One region of the Shewanella morhuae genome, then DNA from elsewhere that is predicted to be linked to it. Evidence: predicted binding sites of a transcription regulator. Region 1 holds the regulator's gene; each other region holds the start of a gene.
The links. The regulator LexA, encoded in region 1, represses DNA repair genes until DNA is damaged. The targets are predictions, from matches to a motif close to TACTGTATNNNNATACAGTA.

Region 1 (10,585 bases):
AACCTGACTGGCTGCGAGTGCGAACCAATGCGATAAAATCGCCCATGCGCTGGATTAGTGGTGCTTGCGGCCAATATCAATCCAATATTGCAGGCAGTAAACTATCAATACCAGCAACGGCAGTCGAACCCGCGCAAACTACCACGGCAGCGGATATCAAAGCCAAAAACCGAGATAGCCTTAAAGAGCATGGCGCCACGCAAAAGAGCCAAGGGGATCAATGTCGAATAGGCGAAAAATTTGATGCCAATGTGTTGGCATTAAGCTGGCAAAGCACGTTTTGTGAACTCTATGGCAGCCGAAAAGCAGAATGCCACGCGTTAAGCCAAACGAGTGAGTCGACCCAATGGCAACACTTTAGTCTGCACGGACTGTGGCCGAATAAGCAGCAATGCGGCACACGTTATGGCTATTGCAGCACAGTAAAACTACAGCCAAACGATTTCTGTACTTATCCTGAGTTTGAACTTAACCCATCGGTTCGTAAAAATTTAGAAGAAGTCATGCCAAGCGCCCGCTACGGAACCTGTTTAGAGCGACACCAATGGTGGAAACACGGCACTTGCCGCAGCCAAGATCCAAACGAATACTTTTTATTAGCAACCCAGCTAACCCAAGCGGTAAACGCCTCGGCATGGGTACAAGGTTTTATTCATGAACGTATTGGTAAAAATGTCACCAAAAGTGAATTAAACCAAAGTTTTGATGCCAGTTTTGGCAAAGGTGCTCACACTAAAATGAGCTTAGAATGTGCCAAAGGCTTATTGAGTGAAATCCGTATTAATTTGCCCGAGGTCATTAAGACTTCAGACTCCTTACCAAGTCTACTAGCCAAAGCTGACAAAGCTAAAAAAGGCTCTTGTCCTGAAACCATAACAATCGACCAGCCTAACTAGGCACGTTAAAACGGTAATAACAACCTGATTATAAAGACTAAAAAAGCCATATTTATAATACAAATAAGCCCTCGTGATGAGGGCTTATTATACTGGGCTACATTATGAATACTGCGGTAGTAAATGCGCCATTGCCAATAAGTGACAAGCACCTGTCACTATGCCAAATAACACCACAAGCATGATTAGTGGTGTCCCACCGAACACTCTAAAACCTGTGCTGTTAGGGAATAACTGCCGTGATTTATAGGCCATTAGTGCCGGAACAATTACCGCCCAAATGGTTGCAGCTAATGCCGCAAAACCAATCGCCACTAAAAAACCATCGGGGAACAGTAAACCTAAGATAGTGGGTGGCACAAAGGTCACTAATGCGGTTTTCATGCGGCCCGTACGCGAATCATCAAAGCTAAATAAATCAGCAAGATAATCAAATAAGCCTAATGTAACTCCGAGGAAAGATGAAGCCACGGCTAAGTTGGCAAACAGTGACAACATACTATTCAACCAGCTACTCGCCATCACCTTAGACAAAGCGCCGACCAGCACACCCATATTGCCGCCTTGGGCAATAATATCAATAAACTGGCTGCGGGGAATATTGCCCATAGTCGCCACTAACCAACAGCTATAAATCACCAGCGCGATAAAGGTACCGACGAAGATTGCCTTGATAATGGTGGAGGAGTCTTTGCCGTAATACTTCACTAAGCTGGGAACATTACCGTGGTAGCCAAAGCTGGCAAGGCCAAAGGGTAAAGCCGCCCACAAATATGGCGAAAAGCTATTATTACCATCGGGTTCGAGCAACTTAGTCACGTCGATTTCGATCAGTAAATTGCCGATAGCGAGAAAGAAAGTGATGATCATGCCACCGAGCATAATCGTGGTAATCCGATCCACCGCCTTAGTGCTAATTAACACTATGCACGCTAAAACGATGGCAAACACCAGCCCAGCAACACTTTGCGGTAACTCAACGCCCATGCCATGTAAGCTATGATTTACAATCGAACCACCGCCACTAATGTAGGCATAAGTTAAAATATACAAGACAAAGGCAATGGAAACTCCATTAACAATTCGCCAAAATTGCCCTAAAGTTTGCTTACTTAAGGTATCAAAACTAGCGCCGGGTTCGAAATGTAAATTAGTTTCGAGTAACAATAAACCCGACATCAACATACAAAACCAAATACCTAATAACATTAAAATCGAATAACCAAACCACATACCCGCACCCACCACGGGCAGAGAAAACATCCCAGCGCCAACGGTCGTACCAGCAATAATCATTGCTCCACCGAGCAGGGACTTACCAGCGGGCTTATTTTTAACCGCATTCATATGGTTTGCCATTAAACAATGTGCTCCGCAGTGACACTGGCCACTATGGTTTGCCTCACTGAGGGGCGTAACAAGCTGTTAGCCTGATCCCGTATGCGATTAATATTCGACTTGTCTTCGCTATCAGCCAGATACCCCAATGCCTTTAGCTTAACGCTCAATGTGCCATAAAGTTTTTTATCGTAAAACTCAGGCGCTGTAATACCATGCAATGCCCCTAAACGCTGGGCGAGCAGATGACTCTCAGATTCAAGCTCTGAGCGCTCCATCTTAGGTCTATTGGCTAACAAGTTGAAAATAATGGCGTAGCGCTGCAAAGTCTCACTCACTGAACTGGCTAACAATAATAGTTGGCTAGTGTGCTCAGGCACGACAGTTAAGGTATCGGTCTCGACCACTAACCCTTGTTCAATGAAGAAATCCAGCACTTGATTAACATAAGCTGGTACATCTTTAATCCCCATAAAAAGCTCAGCTTTTAGCAGAGGATAAAAATCAGCAACGATTGATACCACTTGCTGACGCGGGATATGATCACTATGCGTTAAACAACTCGCAATTAATGACGGCACAACAAATAAGTGAATGATATTATTACGATAGTAAGTCATGGATACTGCCTGACTTGCTTCAATAGAAACAATTTCACCTAATGGGTCGGCACACACAACAAACTTATTCAGATCTAAACCTTGTTGCACTAACAGCTTGCCATCGCCTTCAACAACCGAAGTATAAGCAGTGTAAGGCACTTTCTTGAGAAGGGTCAGATACAGATCAAGCTGACGCTCCAGCAGGCTGCGCTGTAAGGCATTTTGATCTGTAGCCAGTAACACTAAGCTTGTTAATGTGACCGAACTCGCCGCTGCTGCATCGTTGATATGAGTCATCACCCGATTAGCTAGTACGTTTACCGCTGGTGTTAACCAAGTTGGTTTTTGCTCTGGATCATCAGCAAGCTCAGTACGCCAGTTAGGTGCACGTTCATTTAAGAAGTTTTGCAAGGTAATCGGCTCACCAAAGTTCACATAGCCTTGACCAAAATTACCGAGTTTGCGAATAGCACCAAATACCTGCCACACAGATTCTTTTTTCTTTTTCTTACCACTTAATTCTTTGTGGTAAGTCGCCACTTCCATCACATGGTCATAACCCAAATATACAGGCACTAACGTTACAGGACGCTCGATACCACGTAGTACGCTATTCATTGTCATGGCAATCATGCCGGTTTTGGGTGCCAATAAACGCCCCGTGCGTGAGCGGCCGCCTTCGGAGAAGTATTCTACCGAATAACCTTTAGCAAACAGTTGGTCTAAATATTCACGAAATACAGCGGTATAAAGCTTATTGCCATTAAAGCTACGACGAATAAAGAAGGCACCACCACGGCGGAACATAGGTCCAGCGGGCCAGAAGTTAAGGTTTATACCTGCGGCAATGTGCGGCGGCACCATACCTTGATAATATAAAATATAAGATAGCAGTAAGTAATCCATGTGGCTGCGATGGCAAGGCACATAGACAATCTCATGACCATCGTGGTGCAACTGGCGAACTTGCTCAGCACCTTTAATATTGATCCCACTATAAAGCTTGTTCCACAGCCAAGTTAAGAAGCGTTCGGCAATACGCACTAAACTATCGGAGTAATCAGCAGCTATTTCATCGAGATACTCAATAGCTGTCTCGCGCGCTTGCGTCTCAGAAATCTTTTTATTGGCCGCTTCTTCTTGAATCGCTTTACGTATTGATTCCGATTTTAATAACGAATGAAATAACGCTTGGCGATTAGGCAACACAGGTCCGGTCATCACTTTACGTTGGCGACGGAAATGCACCCGTGCTACTCGCGCTAACTTATGCGCAATCCCCATATCTGTGCCATGTTCGTCAGCCATATAACGCAGCGATACCGCATTAGAAAACTGTACGAAGTTATGTCGGCCTAAAAATAAAATCATCAGACACTTGCGTAGCCAAGTCGGGTTTTCCCGTTCAAATACGGCCGCCTTCATTGTGTCATCTTCTTTCCCTGGCGTTCGCCCCCAATACAAGCTGACAGGCACCAGTTGAATATCGAGCTCAGGATCTTGTTTATGTACGGCTAATAAGCGCATAAAACATTCGAGAAAAGGTTCGTTACCAGTGCGCTCACCAAACAATGGCTTACGCCCTTGAAGACAAACGACCCGCGGTGCAACAACACCGTTAGCAACTAGCGGCTCATAAGGGCTAGGTAGCCCGAGTTTAGCCGTTATTTCACTCAGAGCAGCAATGTCACTGAGTGATTCTGTTTTCATCACATAAGCAAGAGGTCTGGAGGCATCCAGATTCAGATCGGCAAAGGGATCCTGAGGCACCACAATAGTGTGCACTAAGTGTTTTTGGATCCAACGTAATGATTTTAACCAAAGAGAGTCATGTTTAGGCATTATTCTTATGCAATTAAGTACGTTCACTAGCCGGATAGAATACCAGACTATAGGGAATATTCGCTAATTCTCTCCGATATGGTTAAAAAATGGTTAATACTTGCACTGCAAACAATACTGTATATACTAACAGTAACTGTATAGAAAAACAGGAAAGACCATGAGACCTTTGACGCCACGCCAAGCTGAAATTTTAGAGTTAATTAAACGAAACATTGCCGATACTGGCATGCCACCTACTCGGGCAGAAATTGCTACTCGTTTAGGTTTTAAGAGTGCTAATGCGGCTGAAGAACATCTAAAAGCGTTGGCGAAAAAAGGCTGTATCGAGATTATACCTGGTACCTCACGAGGTATTCGTCTCACCGCTGAAGTCGAAGACTTAACTGAAACCGGCTTACCTCTTATAGGCCAAGTTGCTGCGGGCGAGCCTATTCTCGCCCAAGAACACGTAGAACAGTATTACCAGATCGACCCAAACATGTTCCATCCTACTGCCAACTTTTTACTACGAGTTAAAGGCGACAGTATGAAAAATATCGGTATTCTCGAAGGAGATTTACTGGCAGTTCATAAAGTACAACAAGCTAGAAATGGTCAAGTGGTTGTCGCTAGAGTCGACGACGATGTCACGGTTAAACGTTTCGAAAAAAAAGGTAATGTGGTCTATCTGCACGCCGAAAATGAAGACTACTCCCCAATAAAAGTGGATTTAGGCTTTCAAAGTTTAACAATTGAAGGACTCGCCGTCGGTGTGATCCGTAATGGAGATTGGCTATGAACAAACTACTTGGCAATGCCCCGCGTCATCCAGGCTTATGGCGCGATGAAGTTCGCGCTGCCGATTATGATTGGCAACACACGCCTATCGCCTGTATGCCCACAAAAACTCAAGGCCGCCAAGAACTCATTCACCTGAGCGCCCAACTCGCCCAACTAAGTCAGCAGGGCCGTTGGCTAGTGCTTATCAACCCACCCAGCATTGGCTATAAACAAATGCTCGCCAGCGCGGGGGTGCGTATGGATAGAGTATTACTCGTACACGCTAAAGATGATGTCGAAACATTGTGGGCGATGGAAAAGGCGCTAACGAGTGGAACGTCTAGTGCAGTGATTACTTGGACCCAATCATTAGATGCCCGCGATAATCGCCGCCTACAGATTGTGGCCAAAAGTGCTCGGGCTATGGGTATAGTGCTGGAAGATGTAAACAATCACTTACCTAACGATCTACACATTGAGCAAGGACGGCTCCTAGGTCAGCCATCTTTTTTTAGTGCAATACATTAAAATATTTATTTAATTTTTTAGCTTAAAAGCCGCCTCGCCTATGAATGTGAGGCTTTTTTTTGGCAATTTTTCATATAATTAGCTTAATTGGTGATCTTGATCAATATTTAAACAGCAAGTATGGTTGATTCAGTCGACGGTGATATAGCGTTGCCCTTGGCAAATCAATTGAACCGTTATTATTAGAAATAGAGAACAGATGTATTTCAGTCGTATGTGTAAACGTGGCTAATACCAGCAGTAACAATACTTAATTGGAAGTAACAGCCGCCAACACACATTGAAGTCAAAACAGCTTTTTTGGGAACTGAAGAGTTTGCATAGAGTTAAGACTTACTGTGTTGCTCTTCTTTGTAGTTGCTATTCGCAATTGGCAGAGGAGAAGTCTTGTGAAGCAATTGTTGTATTGTTTACTCGTGGTGTTATTCGCACCATCGTTGGCCGCCGCGGACATGCGGTTCAACATGACCCCTGGCGTGACCGAGATCAGTGGCAAGGTTTATCACTTGCACATGACTATCTTGTATATCTGCTGCGCAATTGGCCTTGTGGTCTTTAGCGTGATGATTTATGCCATCATCAATCACAGAAAATCTAAAGGCGCAGTCGCGTCTCACTTTCACGAAAGCACTAAAGTCGAAGTTGCTTGGACCGTACTACCCTTCATCATTTTGATCTTAATGGCGATTCCGGCAACAAAGACTTTAATTGCAATGGAAGACCCCAGCGACGCCGATCTGACAGTTAAAGTGACCGGTTCCCAGTGGAAATGGCATTACAGCTATTTTGATCAAGACATTGATTTTTACAGCATACTCGCAACCCCTAGAGCACAAATCGACGGTACAGAAGCCAAAGGTGAACACTACCTATTGGAAGTCGATAAACCGCTCGTCTTACCGATAAACCGCAAAATTCGCTTCTTGATGACATCTGAAGATGTGATCCATTCATGGTGGGTACCTGCTTTTGCTGTGAAAAAAGACGCTAACCCTGGATTTATTAATGAGTCTTGGACTCGCATAGACAAACCCGGTATTTACCGCGGTCAATGTGCCGAACTCTGCGGTAAAGATCATGGTTTTATGCCCATCGTAGTACAAGCCCTATCCGAAGCTGATTTTGAAGCATGGGTGACAGAGCAAAAGCAAGCGGCAGGCGCAGCAGCCGCAGCAGCAACAGCGGCGTTATCACAAACACTCAGTAAAGATGAGCTAATAACCCAAGGTGAGAAAGTTTACTTAGGACACTGCGCAGCCTGCCACCAACCTAATGGTGAAGGGCTACAAGGTGTATTCCCACACCTCAAAGGCAGCCCAATAGCCACTGGACCACTCAGCGGACACCTTGAAATCGTGCTCAACGGCAAAACAGGGACAGCTATGCAAGCTTTTAGTAAGCAATTATCTGCGCAAGAAATTGCCGCCGTAATTACCTACGAGCGTAATGCTTGGGGCAATAATACTGGCGATGCGGTACAAGCCAAAGACGTCAACGAGCACATGAACGGCAAGGTTGGTACGCCAGCATCTGCCGATACGGCACCTGCCAGTGCAACACCAAATCCGACTTCGATACCACAACCCGCAGCAGTCGATCCCGCAAGCCTGCCGACACTCAGTCATGACACCCTTATGGCCGAAGGTAAAACTGTTTACGCCACAATTTGTGCTGCTTGTCATCAATTGACGGGAATAGGAGTGCCACCCGCCTTTCCCGCACTTGCTGGCAGCGTTATTGCCACTGGGCCAGTTGCCAATCACATCGATATTGTGATGCACGGCAAAACAGGTACTGCTATGCAGGCATTTGGCAAACAACTTAGCCCACAGCAACTGGCTGCAGTCATTACTTATGAGCGTAATACTTGGGGCAACAATACCGGCGATACAGTGCAACCTGCTGATATCGCAAGCCATGGACAGTAGGGGATTATGATGAGCACAACGACTCAAGATCAAAACATAACCCATGATGACCACCATCATGATGCGCCAAAAGGCATCATGCGCTGGCTGTTAACCACCAACCACAAAGACATAGGCACTTTGTATTTATGGTTCAGCTTCATCATGTTTTTAACCGGTGGCGCTATGGCCATGGTAATCCGCGCTGAGCTATTTCAGCCCGGTTTACAATTAGTTGAACCCAATTTTTTCAACCAAATGACGACTGTTCATGGGTTGATTATGGTATTTGGCGCTGTAATGCCAGCTTTTACTGGGTTGGCGAACTGGCTGATCCCCATGATGATCGGTGCGCCAGACATGGCGTTACCTCGGATGAATAACTGGAGTTTTTGGATCTTACCCTTCGCTTTTACTATCTTGCTCAGCTCACTATTTATGGAAGGCGGCGGGCCTAACTTTGGTTGGACCTTCTACGCACCATTATCGACCACCTATAGCCCAGACAGTACAGCTCTATTTGTATTTTCCATCCATATCATGGGAATAAGCTCCATTATGGGCGCGATTAACGTGATTGTGACCATAGTAAACTTACGAGCTCCCGGTATGACATGGATGAAGCTACCCATGTTTGTCTGGACTTGGCTTATCACCGCATTTTTACTAATAGCGGTTATGCCAGTGCTCGCAGGTGCAGTGACTATGGTGCTAACCGATAAGTTTTTTGGTACAAGTTTTTTCGAGGCTGCAGGCGGCGGCGATCCAGTAATGTTTCAGCATATTTTCTGGTTCTTCGGCCACCCTGAAGTCTACATCATGATTTTGCCATCTTTTGGCATCATCTCCGCTATTGTTCCCGCCTTCAGTCGCAAGCCATTATTTGGTTACTCATCAATGGTTTATGCGACTGCCAGCATTGCTATTCTGTCATTCCTTGTGTGGGCACACCATATGTTCACCACAGGTATGCCTGTCTTTGCCGAATTATTCTTCATGTATTGCACTATGCTGATTTCGGTACCAACAGGTGTAAAGGTATTTAACTGGGTCGCGACTATGTGGCGCGGTTCACTCAGTTTTGAAACGCCAATGCTATTCGCTGTGGCCTTTATCGTGCTCTTCACTATTGGGGGTTTTTCGGGATTAATGCTGGCTATTACGCCAGCGGATTTCCAATACCACGATACTTATTTTGTGGTGGCACATTTTCATTATGTGTTAGTCACAGGGGCCATTTTCTCCATCATGGCAGCTGCCTATTATTGGCTACCTAAGTGGACCGGGCACATGTACAACGAGCGACTAGGACAATGGCATTTCTGGTGTTCGGTAATTTCAGTCAACGTACTGTTTTTCCCAATGCATTTCCTTGGACTTGCGGGTATGCCCAGACGTATTCCTGATTACTCAATTCAATTTGCCGATGTAAATCAAATCGTATCAATTGGTGGGTTTGCCTTCGGTTTATCGCAATTGATTTTCTTAGTATTAGTCATCAAGTGTATCCGTGGCGGCGAAAAAGCTCCTGCTAAACCTTGGGAAGGTTCTGAAGGTCTAGAATGGACATTACCAAGCCCAGCACCTTATCACTCATTCACCACACCACCTGAGGTGAAATGAAATGACGAACCACCACCAGCCAGATAAGCCCAAGTCAAACCACAAGCTGATCAGCATGCTCGTCATGGGTTGTATCGGTATGTTTGGCTTTGGTTTTGCGCTGGTGCCGCTATACGATGTGCTATGTGACAAGCTTGGAATTAACGGCAAAACGGCTAATACCGCCAGTAGTTATCAAGCGATAACCGTCGACACTAGCCGTATTGTCACAGTGGAATTTATCTCCCAAGTGCAAACGGGTATGCCATGGAAATTTGAGCCGCAAACCAAGCGACTTGAAGTTCACCCTGGCGAACTCATACACACAGTATTTTTGGCGCGCAATGTGTCAGACAGAGCCACGGTCGGTCAGGCAATACCTTCGGTATCACCTGGCCAAGGTGCTGCGTACTTTAATAAAACAGAATGTTTTTGTTTTAATCAACAGCACTTAGCGGCTTCAACAAGCGCGGAGTTGCCACTCATTTTCTTTGTGGATCCTCAGTTACCTGAATCAATCCACACTCTGACCCTCTCTTACACACTCTACGACATTACCGACAAGCAGTTAGCGTCAGCCATAGAGCAAGGAGCTGCAAAATGACTATAAAACATGAAAATTACTATGTTCCTGCCCAAAGCGTCTGGCCCATTATTGGTGCTATAGGATTGTTTTTAATTGCCTTTGGCGCAGGACACTTTGTCCATCAGTTAAAATCTGGTGCATCCGGTGGCGGCTATATATTACTCGCAGGCATTGCCGTTATCGTATTTATGCTAGTGGGTTGGTTTAGAACCGTGATCAACGAATCAATGACAGGGCTCTACTCCCACCAAATGGACCGTTCTTTTCGCCAAGGCATGAGCTGGTTTATTTTTTCAGAAATCATGTTTTTTGGTGCATTTTTTGGTGCACTATTTTATGCCCGTATGGTTGCAGTACCTTGGCTCGGCGGTGCCTCCAATAATGCAATGACCCATGAAGTACTATGGCCACATTTTGAAGCCGTTTGGCCACTGCTCACCACACCCGATGGCACTAAAACCGAAGCGATGCCATGGAGCGGCCTCCCCTTAATTAACACCATAGTGCTGCTTACCTCCTCCA
Region 2 (10,585 bases), on a different contig from region 1:
TGGTTGATGCCACGGGTGGCAGCATTATTAGCCTAGAAGTCATGGGCCCACTTGGGCTAAAAGTACAGGCGCACTATGGCATTCTCGGTGATGCTTTAAATACCGGTTCAGCTTCTAGTACAAACTCGACTAACAAGTCGCATCATCATGGCGCGATTGCCGTGATTGAAATGGCCTCAGCGTCTGGCTTACATCATGTGCCAAGAGATCAACGTAATCCGCTGCTCACCACCAGTTATGGGACGGGTGAACTGATTTGTGATGCGCTTAATCGGGGGATAAAGCACATTATTTTAGGGCTTGGTGGCAGCGCCACCAACGATGGCGGCGCGGGAATGGCCCAAGCGCTGGATATTTTATTACTCGATAATCAAGGTAAAACCCTGCCTTCTGGCGGTGCAGCATTGGTAAATCTTGCAAAAATTGACGCTTCAAACGCACACCCACTACTACGTGAATGCAGCTTCGAAGTCGCTTGTGATGTTGATAATCCGCTGTGCGGCGAACGTGGTGCTTCGGCGATTTTTGGCCCGCAAAAAGGCGCAACCCCAGAAATGGTTAAGCAGCTCGATACCGCGCTCGCCCATTATGCCGATGTGATTGCCCGCAACGGCATGACAGATCACCGTGAACATGCCGGTGCTGGTGCTGCTGGCGGTATGGGCCTTGGCGTGATGGCTTTTTTACATGCCGAGCTTAAACCCGGCGTTGAAATTGTGATGCGAACCGTGGGGCTTGCCGATAAAATTCGCGGCGCCGATTTAGTCATCACAGGTGAAGGGCGTATTGATGGCCAAACTGTGTTTGGTAAAACGCCGATGGGCGTGTTAAAGCAAGCTAAACTTCAGGGCATTCCCACTATCGGCATTGCGGGTTGTCTAGGAGAAAATGCCAATGCCGTATTGGAACACGGTATGACAGCTATCTTCCCGATTATCCCGCACTTAAGCCCGCTTGATAATGTACTCGCCAATGCCAAACTAAACCTTTGTAATACTGCCCGCAATATTGGTGCGATACTGATGTTAGGACAGCGCTAATACTTGGGCTAATGCTTAAATTATTCCCTCATTTTGATGATTTAAATAATGGCGCCAATACGGCGCCTTTGCTTATGTTAAGCGGCAACTCTTTGGCTGCACAAAATTTTATTACTTGATGCCTAAAAGGCCTTGCAGTAAAGTGAGCTCCCTTTTTAGTATTCCGCTAGATTAATATGTTGAGAGTCACTAATTCGTTATACTCTTCAAGCAAATTTACGGTTTCACTATAAAAATCAATAGACGACAAGCCCATGACCCAAAAACTCCCTCGCCAAGCCACCGCATCTGAAGCAAGCCTGCTGCGCATTTTTACTGCGCCAGAAGATGCAGGATCAACGCTAAGTATTATCGAGCAGAAGCTTTCCGAGGACTTAGCCGGCTTTTTGGGTGACAGTATCGCCGCACTCGAAAAACCCTTGTCGGAAATTGAGACCGATTTTCAAGCTTTTGAAATTCCGAGTCAGCCACGTTTTGTATCCGATTACACCGACGAAATCATGCAAAATTTAGTGGCGCATTCAGTGCATACTGCAGCGCCAAGCTTTATCGGCCACATGACTTCAGCACTGCCCTACTTTGTATTACCACTGTCAAAAATGATGGTCGGACTCAATCAAAATCTGGTCAAAATCGAAACCTCTAAGGCATTTACGCCGCTTGAGCGCCAAGTGCTTGGCATGATGCACCATTTGATTTACGACCAAGATACGGATTTTTATCAAAGCTGGATGCACAGCGCCAATCATTCCCTCGGGGCATTTTGCTCCGGCGGCACAGTGGCCAACATCACTGCACTGTGGATTGCCCGCAATCAGTTACTGAAGGCCGATGGTGAGTTTAAAGGTGTCAGCCGCGAAGGTTTACTTAAAGCACTGCGCCATTATGGCTACGATGATTTAGCGATTTTAGTCTCGGAGCGAGGTCACTATTCGCTGGGAAAAGCCGTCGATCTACTTGGCATCGGCCGCGACAACATCATCAGCATTCCCACGGGCAGCGATAACAAGGTCGATGTAGCAAAAATGCGCCAAGCGGCCCTTGAACTTGCCAATAAAAACATCAAAGTGCTTGCCATTGTAGGTGTTGCTGGCACCACAGAAACCGGTAATGTTGACCCACTGACAGAGTTAGCAGAGCTAGCAAAAGAATTAAATTGCCATTTCCATGTAGATGCTGCTTGGGGCGGCGCAAGTTTATTATCTAATAAATACCGCCACTTACTCGCAGGCATTGAACTAGCTGACTCAGTCACCATTGATGCCCACAAACAAATGTACGTGCCCATGGGCGCAGGTATGGTGTTATTTAAAGACCCCGAGTTTGCCCATGCCATTGCCCATCATGCCGAATACATTCTGCGCCGTGGTTCAAAGGATCTCGGCAGCCAAACGCTGGAAGGTTCACGCCCCGGCATGGCGATGTTAGTGCACGCTTGCTTGCAAATCATCGGTCGTGATGGTTATGAAATTTTAATCAACAACAGCCTCGAAAAGGCCCGCTATTTTGCAGAACAAATCAAAGCTCGCGAGGATTTTGAGCTCGTCACAGAGCCAGAACTGTGTCTGCTGACCTATCGTTATGTCCCCGCCAGCATCCAAGCCGCCATGCAGCTAGCTTGCGAGCAAGCAGACACAACTAAACTCGCCCGCTTTAACGAGCTACTTGATGGCCTGACCCAGTTTATTCAAAAGCACCAACGCGAACAGGGTAAGTCCTTCGTCTCCCGCACCCGCATTCAGCCAGCACGCTATTTTAGACAAGCGACCGTGGTGTTTCGCGTAGTACTCGCAAACCCACTCACCAGCCATGACATACTCAATCAAGTGCTGGTTGAGCAAAGTGAAATCGCCACATTAGATAACGAGTTTCTACCCGCACTCTTGGCGATGGTTACCCAATAGCGAGTAGTGTAAAGTGAGTTTCAAAAAGCAAAAATAACGGTCCATTACATAACTGGGATGATTAACACTTGGCAACCGATATACGATTAAACACTTAACCTGTAACTCGTTTATACGCCCGAATTCAGCAACTTCAGTGTCATGCCGTGAAGCCATTCACGGCGGCTCTTCGATGACAGATATAAGCCCCGATTAATGGATACAATATGAAGAGTAAATCGATAAATATTGGAGGGATTACTGGCTTTAAAAAAGCTATCTATTTATTTTGATGACCATATGCACCTTATGCCACTCGTATTAAAGATCTGTTCATTCAGCGGGTGTTCAACGCGCTTTAGACAAGGCGAAAGCTGAAGACATATAGTGGTGATCGGTCAAAAGCCTTAAACGCAGTATAAAGCGTGTTGCCATGCCGTTAACATCAGCCGCCCTGCTGGAGCCACACAAGCATCTGAACTGATTAGATAGTTAATGTGATTGGTGCTGCCTGTGGGCGAATGGCATCAGGAAGCGACTATCCTTGAGAGTATTACTCATCCATTTTTAGCTAACAGTACACATATTCTTAAACAGAGTGTTTAAGTCGGCAAAGAGCCTTCAAAGCAATAATCAAAGGCGATAATGAACAAATACAGTCGAGTGTCGAAATTGCAGTCTTTGATCCAGAAAAAATTTTAAGTATTAGAGGATTACATCAATATGCTGATAATTACCTTTATCATATTTAAGTGTTAATTAAGATAGCACTGGCATGATGTGCTGGCTCTACACCAATTGAGTGATTTTGCCATTTTTACAGCAACTTATTTCCGTAAGAGTAAACCGTATTGGTTTACTCTTTTTTTGCCTATTATTAACGACTTTAAATAGTTAATTTTATGAGTTAATCGATAAACCCAAGCCACTTTGTATCTTACTATCAATGCAATACACTAACATTAATCGAATACACTAGCCTACATTACCCATTAATTATCAGCCGTTTACATGGATGGTTACTCTTGTATTATAACAAGTGACAATAATTAAGCTTATATGGCAAGCGGTTTGCGGGCACGGCTTTTAGTGCCTGAGTTTTTAGTCACTGAATTTTTAGCACCACTGGCTTTAGTTGCAGTTGTTTTTAACCCATTTGACGCTTTACGGTAAGTCGACTTGCGATAACCAGATTTACCACTCGTAGATTTACCATAACCTTGGCCCTTTAAGCCATTAAGCGCGGTAGGCAGCTGTGCCCCTGCATTTTGGATAAGGGTAAATAGTGTGTCGAGTAGTGGCTGCATAAAGGCTTGATAGGATGTTTCTTTACGGCAAATACTGTTCAAACTCGCCTCCCATAGTGCTGTCATATCAGGTGACGTTGCGCTGACGGGCAAACTGTTTATCAACCCTTTACCCACTTCAGTTGATACGATAGATTTGCCCAAACGTTGTAAAAAGCTGCGTTTAAACAGTAATTCAATAATACCCGCACGGGTGGCCTCTGTGCCTAAGCCATCGGTTTCTTTGAGAATTTTACGAATATTCGCATCGGTCACATAACGATTAATGCCTGTCATCGCGCCAAGTAAAGTTGCATCGGTAAAGGCTTTAGGCGGCTGAGTATTTTTCTCCAGCAGTTCACCTTGAGTGCAATGCAACACTTGTCCTAATGTTAAGGGCGGCAACTGACCGCTAAACTCATCATTGTCAGCATCGTCTGTGCTAGTGCTTTCATCCGCTGGCTTTTTTTCTATAGACTTATTGCCATGAGATTCTTGGCGGGCAAAGAGTTGCTTCCAACCTAACGATTTATCCTGCCGTGCTTTGGTATTAAATAATCCGCCCTCTATAGTGACTTGCACTGTAGTTTCACCGTAACAATAAGCGGGGTAAAACTGTGCTAGATATTGACGAGCAACGTGCAGATATAGCTGTTTTTCCCGCAGACTTAAACTCGATAAGTTAGCCGTTTTCTCTGTTGGCACTATCGCATGGTGAGCATCGACTTTTTTATCATCCCATGCTTTGGATTTAAGGCGATGATCTGGCGCGTCAACCTGTTGTAATAATTCAGCAGCTCCGCCACTAACCGCTTTTAATACTAAGGGGGCAAGGCTGTGTTGCTCTACGGGCAAATAACGGCTGTCGGAGCGCGGATAAGTGATCAGTTTATGGCGTTCATACAGACTCTGGCAGGTATCAAGTACATCCTTAGCGCTCATACCAAAACGTTTTGCAGCATCAATTTGTAACGCCGACAAACTATAAGGTAACGGTGGATATTGTTTTTTATCCTTAGACACTAGTTGCGTAATGACAGCAGACTTATCGTTAATCCGACTCACTACATTTTGCGCTAACCCTCTGGCTAACACTCGGCCTTCTTCATCCATATAAGGCAAACAAGCTTCACTGGGCCGCCATTTTGCGCTAAAGGTTTCTTGTTTTTGTGTCGCCAAATGCGCCAATACTTCATAAAAAGGTTTAGATTGAAAATTGGCTATCTCTTCATCGCGGCGCACCACCAACCCAAGCAAAGGAGTTTGTACTCGGCCAACAGATAACACCCCCTGATAACCGACCTTTTTACCTTGAATAGTGTAGGCGCGCGTCATGTTCATCCCATAGAGCCAGTCGGCACGGCTACGGGCAAGTGCTGAAGTCGATAACGGAATAAATTCACGGTTGCTGCGTAATTGTGTCAGTGCACGCTTTACTGCTTGTGGGTTTAAATCACTGATAAGTAGACGCTGGGTTTGATGCAATTTATCGCCCGTCACCCCAAGATAGGCAATTACTTCATCCACAAGTAACTGCCCCTCGCGGTCAGGATCGCCAGCATTAACTAGCGTATTGGCTTGTTTAACTAATCGTTTAAGCACTGTGAGCTGGCTACGAGTTGTGGCCTTAGGTTTCAATTGCCATTTATCGGGCACTATTGGTAAATGTTCGAATTTCCAAGATTTAAATTCAGGATTGTAGGCATCGGGCTCGGCTTGTTCTAGCAAGTGCCCCACGCACCAAGACACACAATCGCCATTGGCAGCTTCGATAAATCCATCGCCTTTTTTATGGGGTTTAGGCAATACATCGGCAATGGCCCGCCCTAGGCTAGGTTTCTCTGCGATATAAAGGATCATATAAACACCAAACACTGGATATAATTACAGTGTAATTTAGCCCAAACAGTCGCTAAGTGCAAATATCTATCCAACTCGCTCATTAAAAAGCCGGTTCAACTGTAAATTCAATTGCGAATAGTTCTCAATAGCAGCTAAGGTACAATGAATAAAATGGGAGTGATTATGAGACAGTTTGCTATACACGCACGAGAAAAGATAACGTTTAGCCCTACATTAACGTTAAGATTCAACCAACTACTGTTATTTCACAGTTTAATGTTACTCGCGATTAGCCTATTTGCTAGTCGATGGTTTGGACAGGTTAGCATTATCGATTTACCACTAGCATGGGGATTAATGTTACTGCTACCGATTGTGCTGGTTTTGTCGCTACTGCTAAGGCATCAAGTGACGCGTTATAGCTTGAACTACTTATTTGGTGTGTGGATGCTGCTATGGGTATTGGGATGAGAGTCATAAAAAAGCCAGTGAAATATCACTGGCTCCTGCTCTTTATACGCTAACGGTTCGCGCTCAAACGCTTATCTTTCTTTATGGATGACAGACGTTATGCAACTCTAAGTTAGTGCCCACATCCTTATTGCGATCCACTTTAGCATCATCATTACGCAAATGTGTTAAGTGATCTAAATACGCTTGATCAACATCATTAGTAATGTAATGGCCATCAAATACTGAGGTTTCAAAACGCTTAATCGCTGGATTTTCCATTCTTACTGCTTCAATTAAGTCAGGTAAATCCTGGAAAATAATGCCATCGGCACCGATTAATTTAGCAATTTCATCAACATCACGCCCATGGGCGATTAACTCATTTGATGTTGGCATGTCGATGCCGTAAACATTAGGGAAGCGAATTTCTGGAGCCGCAGAGGCGAAATACACTTTCTTAGCACCCGCTTCACGAGCCATTTCAATGATTTGCTCTGAGGTTGTGCCACGCACAATAGAGTCATCTACTAGCAGCACATTTTTACCGTAAAACTCGGTATTAATGGCATTGAGCTTACGGCGCACAGACTTCTTACGCTCCTGCTGACCCGGCATGATGAAAGTACGGCCAATATAACGGTTTTTTACAAATCCTTGGCGATACGGTAAACCCATGCAACGGGCAATTTCAAGGGCGGTATCACAAGAGGTTTCAGGAATAGGGATTACCACATCGATATCGTGATCGCACCATTCCTTCTTAATTTTCTCGCCAAGCTTAGCGCCCATATTAACGCGACTGGCATATACCGATACTTTGTCGATGGTCGAATCTGGACGGGCAAAATAAACAAACTCAAAGATACAAGGCGCATAGCTCGGATTAGCCGCACATTGACGAGTATAAAGCTCGCCATCAATAGACACATAAATCGCTTCACCCGGCGCCACATCACGCATCACTTCAAAGCCAACAGCATCGAGAGCAACACTTTCAGAGGCGACCATGTATTCGGTACCTGTTGGCGTTTCGTGCTTGCCTAACACCAAAGGACGAATACCGAATGGGTCACGAAACGCGACAAGGCCTTGGCCAATGATCATCGCCACTACCGCATAGGCACCACGAGCTTGCTGGTGCACGTTAGCAACCGCATCAAATACTTCTTCTGAGGTCAGGGTTAAGCTAGTGGTTTTTTGTAATTCATCAGCCAACAGGTTTAATAACACTTCAGAGTCTGAGGTGGTATTCACATGGCGACGTTTTTTGATCAGCCCTTCGGCTAATTCAACCGTGTTAGTTAAGTTGCCGTTGTGGGCTAAAGAGATCCCAAATGGCGAGTTAACATAAAAAGGCTGCGCCTCTGACGCACTTGAACTGCCCGCCGTTGGATAGCGCACATGGCCAATACCTGCATTACCTTGTAGGCGTTGCATGTGTTTGACTTCAAAAACGTCTTTGACTAAACCATTGGCTTTACGCAGCCTGAAAGCACCACGATCAATGGTCACAATACCTGCCGCATCCTGACCTCTGTGCTGCAGCACTGTCAGTGCATCATAAATGGTTTGATTAACCGATGATTGGCCAACTATTCCGACGATACCACACATGGATAAGCTTCCTCATTGTAAGATGTTCTATGCCTTTTATGCTGAAATATAAGCAGGTTATAAGATCATACTTTTACCTTTCGGTTTAAATACGACGTTATTTATCACTCAGGTATTCGGTCACGTTTCTGCTTATTCAAATAACAACATCGAGGTCATTATCTAAATGGCGTGTGTATGTAATAGGCATCAGCCCTTAAACATGCGTAACATAAATTCCCAAGCGACAGCGTTTTTCAGCATTTAGGATTAATTAATTTTATTTCTTATAGTTTGGGTACAAAGCTGGAGGTGTTTTCCAAATAGTTAAAAAACCATTGAATAACCACGCCAAATTCGGGCACTAGCACAGAGTCCTTCCACCACTGAGTGTTGGGTGAGCCTGTAAAAGCATCCATAAAAAACAGTAAAGCACTCACAATCAAGGCGCCGCGAATGGCACCGAAACAAAGGCCTAAAAGCCTGTCAGTGCCAGATAATCCGGTTTTAACAACCAGTTGTCCAAGAATGTAGTTAACTAGAGCGCCGAGCACTAAGGTAGTAATAAACAGAATGGCAATGGAAACGCCATTGCGCAGCATCTCATCACTCATTTGCGTTAAATGAACGGCAAGATCGAGGTAAAATTGGCTGGCAATAAAGAAAGCTGCAAACCATACCACTAACGACATGGCTTCTTTGGCAAATCCTCGGATCAGACTGATGAGAGTCGATAATCCGATGACGAATATGATAGCGTAATCAATCCAAACCATTGAGATGGCTTTCCGACATGGGCTTTAAGACGGCGCGATTCTACCAGAGACTGAAACGATTCTCACCCCCTAGTGAGGTAAATAAATCATTTTCAGTCTCGGGCGTGGTATCGCCATTAAGACTCTAAGGGGTTAAAAGGTATTATCCAGCCCTTAAGCCGTGTGAGGGTTTCGACCTCAATTTGTATTTTTTTCAGTTTTGCTTCGGACACATCTGGCCCAACAAAAACTTTAGTCAATACGCCATCCTTAGGTGTTGCTGGAATGGTGTAAGCTTTAAAACCATTCTTACGCAGTTGTGCGACTAAGGTTTTAACGTTAGCGGCATTATTAAAACCACCTAACTGTAAGGTAAAACCGCTTTTTATATTGTCACGACTAACAGTTTTAACTTCAGCCTCTTTTACCGTATTGACTTTAGGCGCTGCAACTTTTGGTTTTTCAACTTTAGCTTTTTCAACCTTTGCCACTGCGACCGGTTTGCTCTCAGACTTTTTAATCACTTCAGCTTTAACGGTTGCCTTAGGCGGCTCTTTTTTGACGTCAGCCTTTTTTATCTCGGGCTGGATTTCAGCCTTAGCATCTGGCTTAGAGGACTCTTTGACTGCAACCTCAAGCTGATTATCCGCATTAGCTTGAGCATCAGCTGCTAACGCAGGTTCATTTGAGCTAAGTTCACCATCAACTGATAAAACCTCAAACATATCGTCGGCTTTTTGCTGTTCAATTACAGTCGGACGTAAAGGGATCTCTGAAAATTGCTCTTCTTGATGATCTTTTTTACCATCTAAAATATCCGGCAAAAAAAGCACACCAAGCGCAACCAGCACCACAGTGCCAACTAAACGATTATGAAACTGGCTAGACAAAACGCACTTCCTGCTTAAATTGAGACTTAAAACCTGCCACAGTGTAAAAGGAGCCAAACACAATTACCACATCATCTGGGGTTATTTGCACTTTTAATGCAGACCAGGCAGCATCTATGTCTTCAAACTCAATCGCTTTGCTATCTGCTGCTAAGGTTTGACGCAACTGAGCCGCACTTGCACCGCGCTCACCTTTCAGACTCACTAAGCACCATGTGTCAACCAAAGGTTCAATCACCGACAGCACGCCAGCAATATCTTTATCTTTAAGCATGCCGCATAGCGCAAATACGCGCTTCCCTGCAACTATCGGCTGTAACTGTTGCACTAAAAATCGAGCCGCATGGGGATTATGGGCGACATCAAGCAGCACTAAAGGTTGTTCACTCACTCGCTCTAATCGACCGGTTAAACGAGCCGTACTAATACCTTTATCGATAATATCCGCCGTAATATAAGGCCAACCATGTTCAATCACCGCCAGTACCGTTGCCGCATTAGGCAAGGGTAAGGTCGGTAATGTTAGGTGATTAAGCTGCCTTATTTGCCCCGAAAACTCCCATGAGTCACCATGATTTTGATAACTAAATTCATGACCAACACGGTATAAATGTGCGCCGACTTCGTTAGCAACATCATTAACGCTGCATGGCAGGTTGGGTTCACCTACGATAGCGGGTTTACCAGCGCGGAAAATCCCCGCCTTTTCACGGCCCACAAGTTCACGGGTATTACCAAGATAACCTTCGTGATCTAAATCCACTGAAGTGACCACACTAATATCGGCATCAATAATGTTAGTGGCATCTAAACGTCCTCCTAAACCCACTTCTAGAATCACTA
Region 3 (10,585 bases), on a different contig from region 1:
CACCCTATGATGCCTTATATCACTGAGACCATTTGGCAGCGCGTTAAACCGTTAGCAGGCGTATCAGCACCTAAAGGTGGCGATACCATTATGCTGGCGCCGTTCCCTGCATTTGATGCTGCAAAAGTAGATAGCGCAGCGATGGCCGACTTAGAGTGGGTTAAGCAAGTGATTACCGCGGTACGTAACATTCGCGCTGAGCTCAACATTGCTCCTTCTAAGCCGCTAAATGCCCTATTACGTGGTGTTAGTGCGCAGGATAAGGCCCGTATTGAAGCGAATCAAACCTTCTTCACCACCCTTGCTCGCTTAGAAAGCATGACTATTCTGGCTGACGGCGAAACAGCGCCTATGTCAACTACAGGCTTGATTGGCGAAATGGAGCTACTTATCCCTATGGCTGGTTTAATTGATGTGGCCGCCGAAATGGCGCGTATCGATAAACAGCTTGAAAAGCTAGGTCAAGAGATTGCTCGTATCGAAGGCAAGTTATCTAACGAAGGCTTTGTGGCTAAAGCACCGCCAGCGGTTATCGATAAAGAACGCGCTAAAATGGGCGAGCTAAAACGCGATATGGACAAGCTCAACGAGCAAAAAACTGAGTTCGCTAAGCTAGAAGCTTAATTTACTCACTTGCTTTAGTTAAGTGTTAAATGAAGAGCAGCCATTAGGCTGCTTTTTTGTACTCACGGTTCAATGAATACACATCGCCAATGGCACCATAAAATCGTTCCTTGGCATAAAATCGCTATCTGCCACGTTAATAACTCCATTAACGTCTTGCTGTGATTAGATAATCCACTTAGAGTCTATCAAGCGCCAATATTAAGTCTCAAGCTTATGTTGGCAACTAGCATGCCTATAACTAACCCTGAGCAATCAACAGGGCTATTATACCAATCACATTAAATATCTAATCAGTTCAGAGCCTCACAGGTATTTCAATCCGAGGCGCATTGACGCAGAAATGGTTATTCCCTTTTAAGTCAATGCAACACGGGAGTGGGATGCCTGTGAGGCTCCCAAAGGGCGGGTTTCAACGCGCTTTATACTGCGTTTAAGGCTTTCGACAGAGCACCACTATGTCTTCAAGCCGTTGCCTTGTCTAAAGCGCGTTGAACTCCCGCTGAATGAACAGATAGTTAATACGATTGGTATTACCAAGCAACTGCATGTCATCGTTACCCAGCTGCATAAACCGAACTGAATTAAATGCCAATAAAAAAGCCCTGCAATTGCTTGCAGGGCTTATCTATATGGTGCGCGTGGAAGGAGTCGAACCTCCGACCGCCTGGTTCGTAGCCAGGTACTCTATCCAGCTGAGCTACACGCGCAAAATCGTGTTCTACTTGCTAAAGTAGTTTTCAAGGTAAAGACTAAAACTAGCACTTTACCCTGTAAAATCATTCTATTCATCTCGACTAAAAGAATAGAATGGCGGAGAAGGAGGGATTCGAACCCTCGATGGGAGTTAAAGCCCATACTCCCTTAGCAGGGGAGCGCCTTCGGCCACTCGGCCACCTCTCCGCATTTAACGCTGTACATTAACAAGAATTATCTCATTAACGATATTGGTGCGCGTGGAAGGAGTCGAACCTCCGACCGCCTGGTTCGTAGCCAGGTACTCTATCCAGCTGAGCTACACGCGCATGTTAAATGGTGAAACATTAGTACAACCGCAATCATACTAACTTAAATTGGTGCGCGTGGAAGGAGTCGAACCTCCGACCGCCTGGTTCGTAGCCAGGTACTCTATCCAGCTGAGCTACACGCGCATGTTAAATGGTGAAACATTAGTACAACCGTAATCATACTAACTTAAATTGGTGCGCGTGGAAGGAGTCGAACCTCCGACCGCCTGGTTCGTAGCCAGGTACTCTATCCAGCTGAGCTACACGCGCATGTTAACACTTCGCTTTAAGCAACTATTTACAAAATTTCTAATTGAAATTCAAAACTGATGAGTTAAAAATTAACTAATCCAGAGATGGTGCGCGTGGAAGGAGTCGAACCTCCGACCGCCTGGTTCGTAGCCAGGTACTCTATCCAGCTGAGCTACACGCGCGACTTGTATCTAATCCTATATCACACTCGAATAAAAAATGGTGCGCGTGGAAGGAGTCGAACCTCCGACCGCCTGGTTCGTAGCCAGGTACTCTATCCAGCTGAGCTACACGCGCATTATTTTCTATCGGTAAGAAATGGCGGAGAAGGAGGGATTCGAACCCTCGATGGGAGTTAAAGCCCATACTCCCTTAGCAGGGGAGCGCCTTCGGCCACTCGGCCACCTCTCCGTTTTCTTGGCGCACATATTACTGTTTGACGAAAATAAGTCAAACCCTTTTTCTGAAACAGATTCCATTTGAACTGTTTTTAATCACATTGCTGTTATATCAAGCCAATGTATTGATTTGCGCCAATCTTTTAAACTTAAAAATAAAAAAGCCAGCTAAAAAACTGACTCTTCTGTTACCGCTATACTCTTGCCTAAACAAAGTATTAAAAGTTTCCATCTTCCGACGGTGTACCTGACTTTTCAGATTGGATGCGTTGGTAGATTTCTTCACGATGAACTGAAACCTCTTTAGGTGCATTTACACCGATACGCACTTGATTGCCTTTTACACCTAGCACTGTAACGGTGACTTCATCACCAATCATCAATGTTTCGCCAACACGACGAGTCAAAATCAGCATTCGATAGCTCCTTTATTTCTTAATTCAGCTTACACACGGCACTCATCCGGTAGATGGGCTTATTATAAGGTCAGCTTAGTACAAATTAATAGTATTCAATACGCAAACGGTTATTTAATTAGACCTTATTTAGCTCGAAAGCGTGATGTAACGCTCTTACCGCCTTCTGTAAGTCCCTTTCATCGATAACGGTTGACAATTTACTCTCTGACATCGAGAGTAACTTAGCATGAATAGTTTCATTACCCAAGACTTCTAGCATCTTAGTTAACAATCCTATTTTTGCCTGTAAACCTTTGCCAACTAAAGATACTTTTGCACGTTGCCGTTCAATAATCAATGGTCCAAGAGTAAGGCTTTCGCTTAATCCTTCAAGCTCATTAAGCAAAGTCTCCACCTTTGCTTCAGCGAGCATAAAACTTACTCGATCGGAGGGTGAGTCTTCATGTATACGTAATGGAGTAATAAACTCTACATCGATTTCTAACCGAGTTAAGCACCCTAATAAGGCTTGATAGCGCTCACTTGTAGTAAATAATCCTTCTATCGTCAGTGTCGCCAATGCTTTATTCACTGCAATGCCTTGGACTAACGAGGCCATACTTAATTCTGACTCATCGCCAAATTGAATTAACGTGCCCTGCCCAGCTTCAAAGCTTGATAAAACCCGCAGTGGCACCCGAAAACGTTCAGCGTATTCAACCGAATCGGGATGCAGCACTTTAGCGCCAAGTCTGGCCATTTCAAGCATGACATCAAACCCAATCACATCGAGGCGGCGGGCACTGCTATCGATATTAGGATCAGTGGTAAATACCCCAGCAACATCGGTAAAGATTTGACACTCATCGGCGCCTAAAGCGGCCGCTAATGCAACGGCTGTGGTATCTGAACCGCCACGTCCTAATGTTGTAACATCACCGTGAGGATCTATCCCTTGGAACCCAGCGACGATTGGCACCACACCCTCATCAAGCAGAGATTGCAGATACTCAGTATCGACTCGCTCAATGCTGGCGCGTCCAAATTGACTATTAGTATGAATTTGCACTTGATCGCCGGTCAAAGATTTAGCCTTAATACCGCGGCGCTGCAGCGCCATCGACATCAGGGCAATACTCACTTGCTCACCGGTTGACACTAACATATCTAATTCGCGCGCACTGGCGCGTGGATTAATTTGTGCAGCGAGGGCAAACAGGCGATTGGTCTCTCCTGCCATAGCAGATAAGACTAATACTTGTTGTTCGCCACTGTGAGCTGACTTTGTAATTTGCTCAGCGACCGCTTCGATACGTTCAATAGAACCCACCGAAGTGCCGCCAAACTTTTTCACAAAAAGCTTGCTACCACTAAGCTTTCGTTTTTGGGGCACAGCAACCTCTTAAGCTAGACGCTCAGTAATCCAAGGTAATACTTGAGCCAATGCCGCATCCAGATTTTCTGGTTGGCTACCGCCCGCTTGAGCCATATCAGGACGACCGCCGCCTTTACCACCGACTTGTGCAGCGACCATAGCAACCAACTCACCTGCTTTCACTTTGCTGATTAGATCATTACTCACGCCAGCGATCAGGTTTACTTTACCTTCCTGCGCAGTGCCAAGAACGATAATGGCCGACTTCAACTTCTGTTTTAATTCATCTTGTAAACCGCGTAATGAGCTTGCTTCAACGCCATCTAACTTTTTAATGAGTACGTTAACGCCATTGATCACCACAGCATCACCGACTAAGTCAGCACTCGCCGCTGCCGCTAACTTATCTTTCAGCTGCGCCATTTCTTTTTCAAGTTGCTTCATCTTATCGAGCTGAGCTTTTAACTTAGCCACCACAGAGCTAGCATCACCCTTTAATAAGGCAGCCGCTTCTTCAAGCTGCGCTTGCTGCTGCGCGACATAAGCTATTGCTGCTGCACCGGTAACGGCTTCGATACGACGCACACCCGCAGCAATACCCGCTTCTGAGGTGATCTTGAACAAGCCGATATCACCAGTGCGGCCAACATGGGTACCACCGCACAATTCGATGGAGAAATCCCCCATAGTCACAACACGCACTTGCGAGTCATATTTCTCACCAAAGAGTGCCATAGCACCTTTTTCTTTGGCTTCGTCGATGTCCATTTCAGCAGTTTTCAGCTCATGGTTACGGCGAATTTGAGTATTAACTAATTCTTCGACCTGTTTTAATTCAGCAGCTTTAACGCCTTCAAAATGAGAGAAGTCAAAACGTAAACGCTCAGGGTCCACCAAAGAACCTTTTTGCGTGACATGTGTACCAAGCACTTGGCGCAGCGCAGCATGTAGCAAATGGGTAACTGAATGATTGAGTTGAGTGCGGTGACGCAGATTTTTATCGACTTTAGCTTCGACCACTTGGCCAACGCTTAAGCTGCCCGTAGATAAAATACCTTGATGACCCGTGGCTTGACCGTATTTTTGCGTGTCGTTAACCGTAAACTCAATACCGTTAGCAACCAATTGGCCCTTATCGCCCACTTGTCCGCCAGATTCAGCGTAGAATGGTGTCACATCGAGTACCACAACTGCTTCGTCACCCGCCTTGATAGCCGGCACTGACTCACCGTTTTGATAAATCGCTGTCACTTTAGCTTGGCCGGTTAATTCGGTGTAACCACAAAACTCAGTTTGCGCATCAATTTTCAGCGCCGCGTTATAATCTGCACCAAAGTTACCGGCAGCTTGTGCGCGGCTACGTTGCTCTGCCATAGCGACTTCAAAACCGGCTTCATCGACAATGATGTTACGTTCACGACATACGTCGGCGGTTAAATCCATTGGGAAACCATAGGTGTCATACAACTTAAATACAGTTTCGCCATCTAACGTTGCACCTTTTAACTCGTTTAAGGCGGTATCTAAAATACCTAAACCACGCTCAAGCGTACGAGCAAACTGCTCTTCCTCTGCTTTTAATGCTTTTTCAACAATGGCTTGAGTTTCAGCTAGCCCTTTTGCAGCATCACCCATCACCGCGATTAAAGATGGCACTAGCTTGTAGAAGAATGCTTCGGTCGCGCCTAACTTGTTGCCATGGCGAACAGCGCGGCGAATAATGCGGCGCAGTACATAGCCACGGCCTTCGTTCGATGGCATCACGCCATCAGCAATTAAAAAGGCACATGAACGAATATGATCGGCAATCACTCGTAGCGACTTTTCAGATAAATCGCTGACGCCGATGATTTCTGCCGTTTTAGCGATCAGAGTACGGAAGATGTCTATTTCGTAGTTAGAATGAACGCCTTGCATAATCGCGGCAATACGCTCAATTCCCATGCCAGTATCAACTGATGGCTTAGGTAAAGGCAGCATCTCACCAGATGCTTGACGGTTGTACTGCATGAAAACGATGTTCCAGATTTCGATGAAACGATCGCCATCTTCTTCAGGACTGCCAGGACGGCCACCCCAAATATGGTCGCCATGGTCATAAAAAATTTCAGAACATGGACCGCAAGGGCCAGTATCACCCATTTGCCAGAAGTTATCTGACGCATAAGCTGCGCCTTTGTTATCGCCGATACGGATAATGTTCTCGGCAGCAACACCAATCTTTTTATTCCAGATTTCAAAGGCTTCATCATCTGTTTGATAAATAGTAACGCACAGACGTTCTTTCGGCAGCTTTAGTGTTTCGGTCAAGAACGTCCAGCCAAAACGAATCGCTTCTTCTTTAAAATAATCACCAAAACTGAAGTTACCCAGCATTTCAAAAAAGGTGTGATGACGTGCGGTGTAGCCTACGTTATCTAAATCGTTATGCTTACCACCCGCGCGTACACAACGTTGAGCAGTGGTCGCACGCGTATAATTGCGTTTGTCCATTCCAAGAAACACGTCCTTGAATTGGTTCATGCCCGCATTGGTAAATAAAAGTGTCGGATCGTTGCTTGGCACTAATGAACTGCTGTCCACAACTTGATGGCCATTGCTGCGGAAAAATTCGAGGAAAGCGCTTCTTAGCTCTGCTGTAGTTTGATACATGAAATCGTCCTGAATTGGGTAAGCATTACCAGCTACGCCTTAGGCTAGCCGTATTTCTATTTGCCCAGCATTATAAGCAGACTGAGAAGGGACGACCAGTGTTGATTAGGGATATATCTCGCCAAACTGGCTCAAAAGTACCGATTTAACGGGAATTTAACCCACTATTTAACGCGCTTTAGGTAAGGTTATTAATCGCTCTGCACAAATGGGATCCACGCTATATATCTAGATTACGACCATTTACAAAACTAACGGGCAAAGTAAACCATCGCCAATGCAGCACGCAATACTTTATCAGCGAGTAAATGCCAGCAATTAGGATAGAGTGGCGAGAAGTAAAACATCCCCAAAATGCTAATCGCAGACTCTGTCATTTGAGTAATAACGGCAATATCTAAGCGAATAGATATACAACGGGATGAGGTGAGAAAGTCTAAAAATGTGAATATTTGAGGATGAGCTTTTTATACTGCTATTTTGTACCGTTATTTTTTAAACTGGGCTATTAATCATTCTCGTCAAGATCATTAGGATCTACAGCTAACGCATAACTAATTTGATCGTAGCTAAAACCTTGGCCCATTAAAAAACGTACCCGTTTTGCTTTCTCTTTGGCAATAAGATCGCGAGCCGTTGAACCCTTAACCTCTGTGACGCGTGGAATACCGTATTTTTTTATGGCTTTTTCTTTTGCAAGCTCAAACCAATCACAATCACTATTGGTTATTGCCGCTTCAATACAATCTTTAGATAGGCCTTTTTGTGCAATAGCTTGGCGGATTCGAATGGCACCGTGGCCTCGACTAATGTGGCTACGCACTAATAGCTCGGCATAACGATTGTCATTGATAAAACCGGAGGATTCACAAGCATCGAGCACAGGTTCGATATCGTTAAGTTCGAATCCCTTTTCGAGCAGTTTGTCGCGGATTTGTTGACGGGAATAATCGCGGCGCGCTAACAGCGCGACCGCGATTTGACGGGCTGACTGGCTCAGAATACTTCGCCTGTCTCTAAATCAACATTATCATCGCTAGGTGATGTGTTTTCAGTAGCAGGTATGCCACCTTTGCTAAGCAACAATTCACGTAATGTCGTATCAATCTCAGCAGCAATAGCCGGGTTTTCAGTTAAAAAACGTCCTGCATTGGCACGGCCTTGACCAATTTTCTCGCCTTTATAGCTATACCAAGCACCCGCTTTCTCAACCAATTTATGCGCTACACCTAAATCGACTAACTCGCCGGTACGGTTAATACCTTGGCCATAGAGAATTTGGAATTCGGCTTGCTTAAAGGGGGCCGCAATTTTGTTTTTAACGACTTTAACGCGTGTTTCGTTACCAACAACTTCATCGCCGTCTTTAATCGCGCCAGTACGGCGAATATCTAAGCGTACAGAAGCATAGAACTTCAGTGCGTTACCGCCAGTGGTCGTTTCTGGGTTACCAAACATCACACCAATCTTCATACGGATTTGGTTGATGAAAATAAGTAACGTATTAGATTGCTTTAAGTTACCCGCAAGCTTACGCATTGCTTGGCTCATCATACGCGCCGCTAAGCCCATATGAGAATCACCAATTTCGCCTTCAATTTCAGCTTTAGGTGTTAGAGCCGCCACTGAGTCAACAACAATCACATCAACTGCGCCAGAACGAGTTAATGCATCACAAATTTCCAGTGCTTGCTCACCCGTATCAGGTTGTGAACAAAGTAAATTATCAATATCTACGCCTAATTTTTTAGCATAAATAGGATCTAGAGCATGCTCAGCATCAATAAACGCACAGGTTTTACCTTGACGTTGCGCGGCGGCAATCACTTCTAAGGTTAATGTCGTTTTACCTGATGATTCAGGGCCGTAAATTTCAACAATACGCCCCATTGGCAAACCACCAGCACCTAAAGCAACGTCCAGAGACAGAGAACCGGTAGAAATGGTCTCAACATCCATTGAGCGATCTTCGCCCAGCTTCATGATGGAGCCTTTACCAAATTGTTTTTCAATCTGGCTCAATACCGCAGCAAGTGCTTTCTCTTTATTTGGATCGACCTTCATTCCAGTTCCCTCATTAAGACAAGCCATAAGCTGTCAAAAGTGATATTCAATTTAAAAACGGGTAATTCAAAAAGCAGGGCTTTTTGCCTTAATTCTGCTGCCTAGTATACTGTACAATCATACAGTATCAAGACCTGTGACTGAATTATTTTTAGCTTAGGACATTTTTCAATCTGGCTAAGGTTTTAGCAAAAATAAAATCAAATAAGCTATCACTTTACCGAATATACATACTTAAGAGCGCAATTTTAGATAAATTATTGCTAAGATTGGCATAACTAATTTTGTGTGATTTTTTAGGTTAAATTTACAAAGCAGTCTCCTGCTGGGTATAGCGCCTAATCCCCCTAGCAAACTGATATCGCCTTTAGGCAGTCACAACGGACGATAACGATTTAATGAATGCAATTGATACCAATGATTTAGAAAAACATACCCCTATGATGCGTCAATACTTGGCGATGAAAGCAGAACATCACGACATGTTGCTGTTCTACCGAATGGGTGACTTTTACGAGTTATTTTATGATGATGCTAAACGGGCGTCTGAACTATTGGGCATTTCACTCACTGCACGGGGTAAAAGTGGTGGCGACCCAATTCCCATGGCTGGGCTCCCTTACCATGCTGTAGAAGGCTATCTTGCAAAATTAGTTCAAATTGGCCAATCGGTGGCCATATGTGAACAAATTGGCGATCCAGCAACCTCTAAAGGGCCGGTTGAACGTAAAGTAGTACGTATCGTCACGCCTGGAACATTAACCGACGAAGCACTGCTGCAAGAACGCCAAGACAACCTGTTAGGGGCGGTTTATCAAGGTAAGATTGGCTTTGGTTATGCGACGTTAGATGTGTCATCTGGACGTTTTGTCATTGCCGAGCTTGATACCATAGAGTCATTAGAAGCTGAGTTACAACGCACAAACCCAGTAGAAATTCTCTACAGTGAAGATTTTGGTGCACTTGGGTTGCTCAGCGGTTTTAAAGGTAAACGCCGTCGCCCAGAATGGGAGTTTGATTACGACACTAGCCTTAAATTACTGCTAACCCAGTTTGGCACCAAAGATTTGCATGGTTTTGGGGTCGCTGATGCACGCCTATCCTTACAGGCGGCGGGTTGTTTGATGCAATATGTCAAAGATACCCAGCGCACAGCTCTGCCCCATATCAATGCTATTACTCGCTTTAATCAATGCGATAGCATAGTGCTGGATGCCGCAACTCGTCGTAACCTAGAGCTCACCCAAAATCTTGCTGGTGGTCGCGATAATACCTTAGCCGCCGTTTTGGATAACACAGCAACGCCTATGGGCAGCCGCATGTTGCAGCGCTGGATCCATCAACCGCTGCGCGATCCAAATCAAATTCGCGCACGCCAACAGGCCATAACAGAACTGCTCGATAACACCGCTCACGTGAGCCTGCATGAACAGTTAAAAGCACTTGGTGATATCGAACGTATCATGGCAAGACTTGCCCTGCGCACCGCGCGTCCAAGGGATTTTGCCCGTTTACGCCAAGCTCTGAGTTTATTACCTGAATTGCAACAGAGTTTAAGTACACTAAGCGCACCACATACAGTCAAATTATGTCAATACTTGGGCGAATTTCCTGAGCAACAAACGCTACTCGAGCGCGCAATAGTAGATAACCCGCCGATGCTCATCCGCGATGGCGGCGTGATCCGTGAAGGCTACAACAGCGAATTAGATGAATGGCGGGCACTAAGTGAAGGTGCGAGTGACTATTTAGTACAACTCGAAGCCAGAGAGAAAGAACGTACTGGTATCAACACACTTAAAGTAGGTTATAACC

Region 2: C9I43_RS04490 (DNA topoisomerase III) is a predicted target of LexA. The motif match lies at 6,082-6,101, and genes of this name have one in related genera.
Region 3: recA (recombinase RecA) is a predicted target of LexA. The motif match lies at 8,878-8,897, and genes of this name have one in related genera.

What each region holds. Positions count from the first base shown of each region.
Region 1 covers NZ_PYSG01000003.1:584,524-595,108, reverse strand. Annotated here, with positions in the region: gene C9I43_RS17230 (ribonuclease T2) at 1-896, shown strand, start outside; gene mtr (tryptophan permease) at 999-2,255, opposite strand; gene plsB (glycerol-3-phosphate 1-O-acyltransferase PlsB) at 2,255-4,678, opposite strand; gene lexA (transcriptional repressor LexA) at 4,839-5,459, shown strand; gene C9I43_RS17210 (cell division inhibitor SulA) at 5,456-5,968, shown strand; gene coxB (cytochrome c oxidase subunit II) at 6,358-7,896, shown strand; gene ctaD (cytochrome c oxidase subunit I) at 7,906-9,498, shown strand; gene C9I43_RS17195 (cytochrome c oxidase assembly protein) at 9,500-10,081, shown strand; gene C9I43_RS17190 (cytochrome c oxidase subunit 3) at 10,078-10,585, shown strand, end outside.
Region 2 covers NZ_PYSG01000002.1:901,802-912,386, reverse strand. Annotated here, with positions in the region: gene C9I43_RS04500 (glycerate kinase) at 1-1,040, shown strand, start outside; gene panP (pyridoxal-dependent aspartate 1-decarboxylase PanP) at 1,295-2,944, shown strand; gene C9I43_RS04490 (DNA topoisomerase III) at 3,979-6,069, opposite strand; gene C9I43_RS04485 (hypothetical protein) at 6,235-6,522, shown strand; gene purF (amidophosphoribosyltransferase) at 6,604-8,118, opposite strand; gene C9I43_RS04475 (CvpA family protein) at 8,385-8,873, opposite strand; gene dedD (cell division protein DedD) at 8,990-9,742, opposite strand; gene folC (bifunctional tetrahydrofolate synthase/dihydrofolate synthase) at 9,735-10,585, opposite strand, start outside.
Region 3 covers NZ_PYSG01000002.1:2,316,689-2,327,273, forward strand. Annotated here, with positions in the region: gene C9I43_RS10660 (valine--tRNA ligase) at 1-624, shown strand, start outside; tRNA gene C9I43_RS10665 (tRNA-Arg) at 1,258-1,334, opposite strand; tRNA gene C9I43_RS10670 (tRNA-Ser) at 1,436-1,527, opposite strand; tRNA gene C9I43_RS10675 (tRNA-Arg) at 1,573-1,649, opposite strand; tRNA gene C9I43_RS10680 (tRNA-Arg) at 1,699-1,775, opposite strand; tRNA gene C9I43_RS10685 (tRNA-Arg) at 1,825-1,901, opposite strand; tRNA gene C9I43_RS10690 (tRNA-Arg) at 1,989-2,065, opposite strand; tRNA gene C9I43_RS10695 (tRNA-Arg) at 2,104-2,180, opposite strand; tRNA gene C9I43_RS10700 (tRNA-Ser) at 2,203-2,294, opposite strand; gene csrA (carbon storage regulator CsrA) at 2,500-2,697, opposite strand; gene C9I43_RS10710 (aspartate kinase) at 2,816-4,072, opposite strand; gene alaS (alanine--tRNA ligase) at 4,082-6,706, opposite strand; gene C9I43_RS10720 (regulatory protein RecX) at 7,215-7,685, opposite strand; gene recA (recombinase RecA) at 7,703-8,770, opposite strand; gene mutS (DNA mismatch repair protein MutS) at 9,169-10,585, shown strand, end outside.